2 regions of the Brevibacillus sp. MCWH genome follow, and region 1 is predicted to be linked to the other one. Evidence: a T-box and tRNA genes for the amino acid it is inferred to sense, from the RefSeq annotation. Region 1 holds a T-box; the other holds one or more tRNA genes.
The links. A T-box is a leader RNA that pairs with one kind of tRNA and senses whether it is charged. The one in region 1 lies ahead of serS (serine--tRNA ligase), so its partner is inferred to be a tRNA-Ser.
Positions count from the first base shown of each region.

Region 2: it has a tRNA-Ser gene. The T-box ahead of serS (serine--tRNA ligase) is inferred to sense a tRNA for this amino acid. The anticodon was not compared.

Region 1 is NZ_SDLF01000025.1:43,528-47,737, forward strand. It holds gene ETC00_RS17455 (hypothetical protein) at 6-158, opposite strand; gene serS (serine--tRNA ligase) at 351-1,640, opposite strand; T-box leader at 1,750-1,979, opposite strand; gene pdxT (pyridoxal 5'-phosphate synthase glutaminase subunit PdxT) at 2,093-2,683, opposite strand; gene pdxS (pyridoxal 5'-phosphate synthase lyase subunit PdxS) at 2,694-3,578, opposite strand; gene ETC00_RS17475 (D-alanyl-D-alanine carboxypeptidase family protein) at 3,684-4,210, opposite strand, start outside.
Region 2 is NZ_SDLF01000016.1:4,054-8,263, forward strand. It holds gene ETC00_RS14075 (UvrD-helicase domain-containing protein) at 1-1,561, shown strand, start outside; gene ETC00_RS14080 (HesB/IscA family protein) at 1,641-1,943, opposite strand; tRNA gene ETC00_RS14085 (tRNA-Ser) at 2,185-2,277, shown strand; gene ETC00_RS14090 (amino acid permease) at 2,590-4,023, opposite strand.

The DNA of each region.
Region 1 (4,210 bases):
TGGCCTTAATCCAGATACCCGCTGCCGCTGCAGTGGCTGCAGCTTACACAGCCGTCACCGTGGCAATGATGGCACTCCACCCCGTGCTCGTCATAGCCCGCTCCGCCGCAGTGCGGACAATTCTGTTCGCCGTTTCCTTCACACCGAAAGCAGTTCATTTCCGTTCCCTCCACTCCTGTATTAATACAATAATCAACTTTCTTGCCGTTATTATATAACAGTGGTTCGTACAACGCAACACCATTTTCGAAAAATTCCGCTGTTTTTGTTACATAAAAAAACCGGCTCCCCATCCAAATGGACGTGAGAGTCGGTTTTTTCTATGCTGACTGTCTGTATGCTGTACGTCGTCAGCGGCTTTCCTTCGGCACGATCTTTTCCATTCCGCCCATGTACGGACGCAGTACCTCCGGAATGACAATGGAGCCGTCTTCCTGCTGGTAGTTTTCCAGCAGGGCGGCCACGGTGCGGCCGATTGCCAGACCGGAGCCGTTGAGTGTATGGACGAACTCCGGCTTGCTCTTCGCGTCGCGGCGGAACCGGATGTTGGCCCGACGCGCCTGGAAGTCCTCAAAGTTGGAACACGAGGAGATTTCCCGATACGTATTGTAGCTGGGGAGCCATACCTCCAGGTCGTACTTTTTCGCGGCGGTAAACCCGAGGTCGCCGGTGCACATGTTCATCACGCGGTACGGCAGGCCGAGGAGCTGCAGCACTTTTTCCGCGTTTTTCACCAGCTTTTCCAATTCGTCGTAAGAGTCTTCCGGTTTGACGAACTTCACCATCTCCACCTTGTTAAACTGGTGCTGGCGAATCAGTCCGCGCGTATCGCGGCCGGCCGATCCGGCTTCGGAACGGAAACAAGCGCTGTACGCGGCGTAATAGATCGGCAGGTCGGCTGCATCGAGAATCTCGTCGCGGTGAATGTTGGTCACCGGCACCTCCGCTGTCGGGATCAGGAAGTAATCCGGCCCATCCAGTTTGAAGGCATCCTCCTCAAATTTGGGAAGCTGACCGGTGCCGGTCATGCTGGTGCGATTGACGATGTACGGCGGCAAAATCTCTTCGTATCCGTGTTCGCTGGTATGCAGATCCAGCATGAAGTTCATCAGCGCCCGCTCCAGACGCGCTCCCAGCCCCTTGTAAAAGACAAACCGGCTGCCTGTTACCTTGGCCGCCGCTTCAAAGTCGAGGATGCCCAGATTGGCAGCCAGCTCCCAGTGCGGCTTTGGCTCAAACGTAAAATTGCGCGGTTCGCCCCAGGTCCAGGCCACTACGTTGTCTTCTTCCGACGTACCGATCGGCACGCTCTCGTGCGGCAGATTGGGCAGGCTCAGCAAAATCTGCTCCAATTGTTCGTCCAGCTGGCGCAGTTCTTCGTCCAGCGCCTTGATGCGCTCGTTCACCTGTTTCATTTCGGCGATCAGGTGGTCGGCGTTTTCTTTGTTGCGCTTCATGATCGCCACTTGTTCGGAGACCGTGTTTCGCTTATTTTTCAACGATTCCGCTTCTTGAATAACCTGGCGCCGCTTTTCATCCGTCTCGGCGAACTGGTCGAGCGCGGAAATGTCTTCGTTGCGATGTGCCAACCGGCGTTTTACCTCTTCCAAATTGCTGCGCAAAACTTTCACGTCAAGCATGTAATTCCCTCCTAATCTCTATGATTCCTTATTCTGGAAAGAGTAGTTGTCCAGATGTGAATGGCGAAAGCGCGTTCCTGCGGGACAGTAAAAAACACTCGTCCCCTCTGTAAGGGACGAGTGCTGTATACCCGCGTTGCCACCCTTGTTGGCAAATGCGTTTGTCCGTTTCCATCCGCATTTGCCCGCTCTCATCCGTCGTAACGGGACGGTTACCGGGCAAAGTTTGAAGCTTTGCCACTCCGAGGTGGATTCCCTTGCACGCCGGATCGGTTTTCACCCGCCACCGACTCTCTGGGCCTGGCTTATGCAAAGTACTGGCCTCATCATCGCATTCAATATTCGATACATCTATTGTTAACTGTACTACAGGTTCTATACCTGTGTAAAGGAGGCGGTTGACAAAAAAACCGGCACCACGTGCGGTACCGGTTTTTTATGTGAGTGCGGGATCAGGCCTGAACTTTATCGGCCCGGTACTCCTTCACCATGTCAAAGAAGAATTTGTGGATGCGCGCATCCTCCGTCAGTTCCGGGTGGAAGGCAGCTGCCAGGTAATGGCCTTGGCGGGCGGCGACAATTTTGTCTTCGTACTTCGCCAGCACCTGACCGTTTTCCCCCAGTTCCATAATGTACGGCGCCCGAATAAAGACAGCCGGAAAATCGGGAGCGATGCCCGCCACGGGCAGATCGACTTCAAAGCTCTCCTTTTGACGTCCAAACGCGTTGCGCTCCACCTTCATGTCCATCAGACCGAGGTGGCAGTCATCCTGGCCGTTGATGCGGTTGGCCAGCAGGATGGCGCCGGCACATGTGCCAAAAATCGGTTTTTTGGCTTGGCCAAACTGGCGGATGGCTTCCATAAAGCCGTATTTGTGCATCAACTTGCTGATTGTGGTGCTTTCCCCGCCGGGGATCACCAGACCGTCCAGATCGTTGAGCTCTTCCACTTTTTTCACCGGGACCGCTGTTGCACCGACTTGTTCCAGCATGCGGATGTGTTCGGCTACAGCTCCCTGCAGGGCAAGTACGCCAATTTTCATGTTGTTCACCTTACCAGCCGCGCTCTTGCATGCGATCTGCTTCGCGCAGTTTGGAGATTTCGATACCCGGCATAGCCGTACCCAGTCCTTTGGAGACGCGGGCAATCAGATCGTAGTCGGTGTAGTGCGTCGTCGCTTCGACGATGGCGCGGGCGTATTTCTCCGGATTCTCCGATTTGAAGATACCGGAGCCGACGAACACGCCATCTGCCCCAAGCTGCATCATCAGTGCAGCGTCGGACGGCGTAGCCACACCACCGGCTGCGAAGTTGACAACCGGCAGCTTCCCGTTTTTATGCACGTATTCCAGAAGTTCGTACGGTGCACCCAGGTTTTTCGCTTCCGCCATCAGTTCGTCGTAGGACATGCTTTGCACTTTGCGAATCTGTGCCTGCATCGTGCGCATGTGGCGAACCGCTTCCACGATGTTGCCCGTACCCGGCTCCCCTTTGGTGCGGATCATGGACGCGCCTTCACCGATGCGGCGCAGCGCTTCGCCCAGATCGCGGGCACCGCAGACAAACGGAACCGTAAAGTCTTTTTTGTTGATGTGGAACATGTCGTCGGCAGGAGTGAGCACTTCACTCTCGTCGATGTAGTCAACGCCCATCGCCTCGAGCACGCGTGCTTCAACGAAGTGGCCAATCCGTGCCTTGGCCATGACCGGGATGGATACCGCTTTCATCACTTCTTCCACGATGCCCAGGTCAGCCATGCGCGCCACTCCGCCGGCCGCGCGAATATCAGACGGTACGCGTTCCAGTGCCATAACGGCAACGGCACCGGCCGCTTCCGCGATCTTCGCTTGTTCGGCATTTACGACGTCCATGATGACGCCGCCTTTTTGCATTTCAGCCATACCTTTTTTAACGCGGGACGTTCCTACTTGTACCATGCTTTTTGCCTCCTACCCATGTGGACTCTAGATCTGCACGTTTTTGTGCAAACGTTGTCGTAATATTCACCATTGTAAACGAAGTGTGATTTTCGACACAACCACTTATTTGCCGGTGACGCTGCTGAAAATGTTACTAATAAATTGGATGATGCTGCGGAAGAACAGGCGAATCCAGCTTGCTTCCTCTACGTCTTGTCCAGCCACGAGGTCGACGCCCCCCTTGGTCACGTCTTCCGGCTGCAGGTAGTCGCTGTCCTTTTCTCCTTCTTCTTTAAAGACCACTTTCCCGATGACCTGTCCTTTCGTCAGCGGCGCATTCAGATCCTGGAAGGTCACGACCGGCGTAAACTTGGTGTCCTCGCCAATTTGGGTCAGGACGTTTACCTCTTTACTCGTTACAGCTGGTACGGTCAGGTCCACACCGTTTTTCACCGGCGCGGTTTCAAAGCCTTTTACCGCGGCTCCCTTCTCCACCTTTTTGGTCAGCTTGAAGTTGCTGAAGCCGTAGTCAAACAGCTTTTTGGTTTCTTCAAAGCGCTTCAACTCGCTGCTGGTCCCCATGACGACGCTGATCAGGCGCATATCATCCCGTGTTGCCGTACCGGTGAAACAGTATCCCGCCGCCGACG
Region 2 (4,210 bases), on a different contig from region 1:
CCTCTCCTACCTGATCTACAACTACCAGGATACGATGATGTCGAAAAAATTCATGGTGTTTGCGCCGAACCGCCTGTTTCTGAACTACATATCGGACGTGCTTCCGGAACTGGGGGTGGATGACGTCCAGCAGGCCACGTTCTTGGACTGGGCGGCCAAGCTGGCCAAGCCGCTTCTGCCCAAAGGCTGGCGCATCACCGACCCGCAGAAGCTGCTGCGCCTGTTTTTCGAGGAAGGACAGGACCGGCGGGAACGGGAGATGACGCAAAACCGCCTGCGGTTCAAAGGCTCGCTCGCCTGCAAGGCTGCCTTGGATAACTATCTGCGCTATCTGGCGGAGACGGAAATCCCGTTTAAAAAGTTGAGCTTTGTCTACAGCCGGACCCAACAGGTCTTTTCCATCAGCGGAGAGACGATCCGGGAACTGTTTACCGGCCAGTTCGGCCACCTGCCCTACCGAAAGCGCCTCGAGGCGCTGCGCAAGCATCTGAAGCAGGAGATGAACAAGCAGCTGTTTGCCCATTTGCGCGAGATGCGGATTGATTTGGACAAACAGGGTTTGACAAGGTTTGAGCGGATGATGGAACAGATTCTGGAGAAGTACTTGTCGTCCTTCCCGCAGGTGGATGTATTCGCGGCGTACCGGAAGCTGATCACGGATGAGACGCTGCTCAGACGCCTGGCGCCGGATGGCGTGGAGGACAGCGTCATTGCGGACGTCTGTCAATCATCGGAGGCGCTTTTTGCCAACGAGCGGATCGAGCCGGAAGACGTGGCGCCGCTGTTGTACCTGCGCCATCTGGTGGACGGGCTCGAACAGGCGGGGCAGTTCGACCATACGGTGGTGGACGAGGCGCAGGATCTGAGCGCCTTGGAGATTGCCGTGATCGCCCTGGTGACGAAGCGGCAGTCCTTGACCGTGGTGGGCGACATCGCACAGGGCATCCACGGCTACCGGGGCCTGCAGACGTGGGACGAATTGACAGGCGGTGTGTTTGTCCAGCCTCCCGCTGCGTATTACACGCTGGCGCAAAGCTATCGGTCCACGATTGAGATCATGCGCTGTGCCAACGAGGTGCTGCGCAGGATTCGCCTGCCCGAGTCGGTGATGGCCAGGCCGGTGCTGCGGCACGGAGAAAAGCCGAAGATGCTGTCGTATGCGGCTCCGGCCGAAAAATGGGAACAAACGGCACGGCTTGTCCGGGAATTGCAAGAAGAAGGCTTTCAGACCGTCGCCATCGTCACCAAGACAGCCGAAGAGAGCAAACAGGCGCACAAGGCGCTGCGCGGCGCGATCAGCGAACTGGTCCTGCTCGGCTCCAAAGACAGCCGATACCCCGGAGGTGTAACGGTCATGCCGGCGTATCTGACCAAAGGGCTGCAGTTTGACGCAGTGATCCTCTTGGATGTGGAGCGATACACGGACAGCGAGTGGGACGCCAAACTGCTGTACGTGGCGATGACCCGTCCCGTTCACCGGCTGTTGATCCTGCACGAAGCGGGCCGAATCAGCCCGCTGCTGTGCGATGTTCCCGACGAGTTGTTGTCCGTTACATCATAGAAACGCGTTGTTCAATTTTGCTAAACAAAGAAAAGAGCTCTCTGCGCAGGTTGTCGTGCAGAGAGCTTTTTCGTTGGAATCAGTGATCCCCGTGATTGCCTTTGGACGGATTGGTGATGACGTAGCCTTCTTCCGGCAGGTACAGGTAGTCAATTTTTACGCCATCCAGCAGCGGCTCGTTTTTGTTGACGATCACGTCGATCTCCTTGTCGGTGGAGACGACCTCGTCGTCGGCACCGGGCTTGTCCAGCGCCAGGCCGTAATGGGCGTGGTCGCCGTGCTTATGCGTGATGTAGACGCGCAGTTTCAGCTCTTTGTCTTCTTCTTGATCCAGCACAGCTTTCAATTGCTTCGCAGCGTTGCGGGTGATTTTTACCTTCATGCGGGGCAGTCTCCTTACTTGTAAAAGTGTCTTCTTCATCTTACCAACAGAAAAATCGCTGTGCAATGCGCAAAGTGTGAAACGTCAGCAAGACGCGTGTGATCAAGCGCATCGCCCTGACGAAGCAGCGGCGGAAACGTGCAGCCTGTGTCCATCCTGCTGCATATTTTTTTGCCTGAAATCCACGAGCCCTCTTGATTTGCTTTAAAAAACAGGGTATACTATCACTCGTCACGAATACGGATGGGTGTCCGAGTGGCCGAAGGAGCACGATTGGAAATCGTGTAGGCGGTGTTGAGCCGTCTCGTGGGTTCAAATCCCACCCCATCCGCCATTACGCGTACACCATACGTCTTCCGGAAGCGGGAGGCGTTTTTTTGTTTCTTTTTTTGTTCATCAGTGTGTAGACAAAGTCTGTGCCGCATGGGTGATGGGGCCCGCCCGCTCTCTTGACGACCAGCAAGGAAGCGGAAAGCGTCCGCTCCAAAACGCGACGCGGGCGGGCGGCAAACAGCTGGGTAGTTCGGTCTCCACCTTTGATCAATGTGCAGGCCTTGCAGCCTGGGACCGATGGGAAGATCAGTTTCTTCCTTAAATATCGTAAAAAAAGGCATGCCCTGATGGACATGCCTTTTTTCTTTATATATCACTGTAGTTCGGTGCTTGCCTGCGGCGAGGGAGTGCTTACTGTCGTCTGTCGCGGCGTCATCACCGGATAGAGCAGCAGCCCGACTGCGTAGAGAGCCAGTCCGAACAGCAGCGTTTTCATGTCGGCTGTCCCCGTCTTGATGACCCAGAGCGAGAACAGCACAGCCAGCACAGCCACCACACCATCAAAGAGGCGTGCGGCCGGCTGCCGTTCATACGTCTGACCGACAACCACCAGCTTCAGCTGGAAAATGGCAGAAGCCAGATAGGGCAGGAGGATGGCCAGTGTTGCCACCGTGATGACAAAGTGGTACGCTTCGGCAATCGTGCCGGAGATCGTCGAAAAAATGAACAGTTGCGACATGAGATTCGTAACGGTCAGCGAGCGAACCGGACTCCCGCTGGCGTTTACCTTGGCAAACGAAGCGGGGAACATGCCGGCGCGGGCCGCTTGAAACGGCGGCTCTGCTCCGATCAGGAGCCAACCGATTGTGCTGCCGATCAGCGAAATGATGGCCAGCACAGCCATGACGATCCCGCCGGTGCTGCCGATGACTTGGGACAAGGCGTCTACCAGCGGCTTGTCCGACACGCGCAGTTGTTCGAGCGGCAGGACCCCCATCGTCAGGAAGGTGATGCCCATGTACAGGACGAGCGAAATCAGCAGCCCGGCGATCGTGGCCGACCGCACGTCACGTTGGGAACGGGCCCGGCCGGAGAGGACCACGGCCGATTCAATCCCGATGAAGGCCCACAGTGTAGCCACCATCGCCATGTTTATCTGACCGGGCAGATCGTACACTGCACCGTTTTTATCCGTGATCGGGGCATAGAAATCGCCCATGTTGGTTGCATTAAAGGCAAACAGGCAGACGACGATAAACAGCACGAATCCCAATACCTTGGTGGCGGTGGACAGGAAGTTCAGCTTGCCGGCGCCGTTCAGCCCCCTCACCAGCAAGGTGTGGAAGCCCCACAACAGCGCGGTGCAGACGAGAAATGTCGTGAACTTTCCTTTTTCCACCGGAAAGGAAAAGAGCGAGAACAGGACGGTTTTGTCCTGCATAATCGGGAAAAATGCGGACAGATACCCGGCAAACGTGGTGATGACGGCGACATTGCCCGCCCAGTTTGCCACCCAGTACCCCCAAACCATGCTGAAGCCGGCAACCTTTCCGGCGCGCGGATTATCAAACATGGCGCGGGCGTAGCTCTGCGGGCCGGCAGTCAAATCGGGCCGGCGGACGGACAGGTTGCCGAAGACGAGCGCGATCATCAGCACGCCAAACCCGGTCAGCAGCCAGGCGAACAGCACAGCGAGCGGACTGGACGCTTGCACCAACGTGTTGGGCAGCATGAAAATGCCGGAACCGACCATGTTTCCCACCACGAAGGCGGTCAGCAGCCAGAAGCCCCATTTTTGCGAACTCATTGGAATCCCTCCACAGTCATGAAGTCATACCTTGATGTCAGCCCATCCGTAAAGGCGGGGTCCCGGCCGTACAAAACCGGACAAGCGGGAATGTGTGCAATAGAACAGTGACGTACCCGCTTCCGCATAAGGTTTTACCATTTTACTTGTTTAATTATTTAATTGGATAAAGTAAAACGAACGTTAA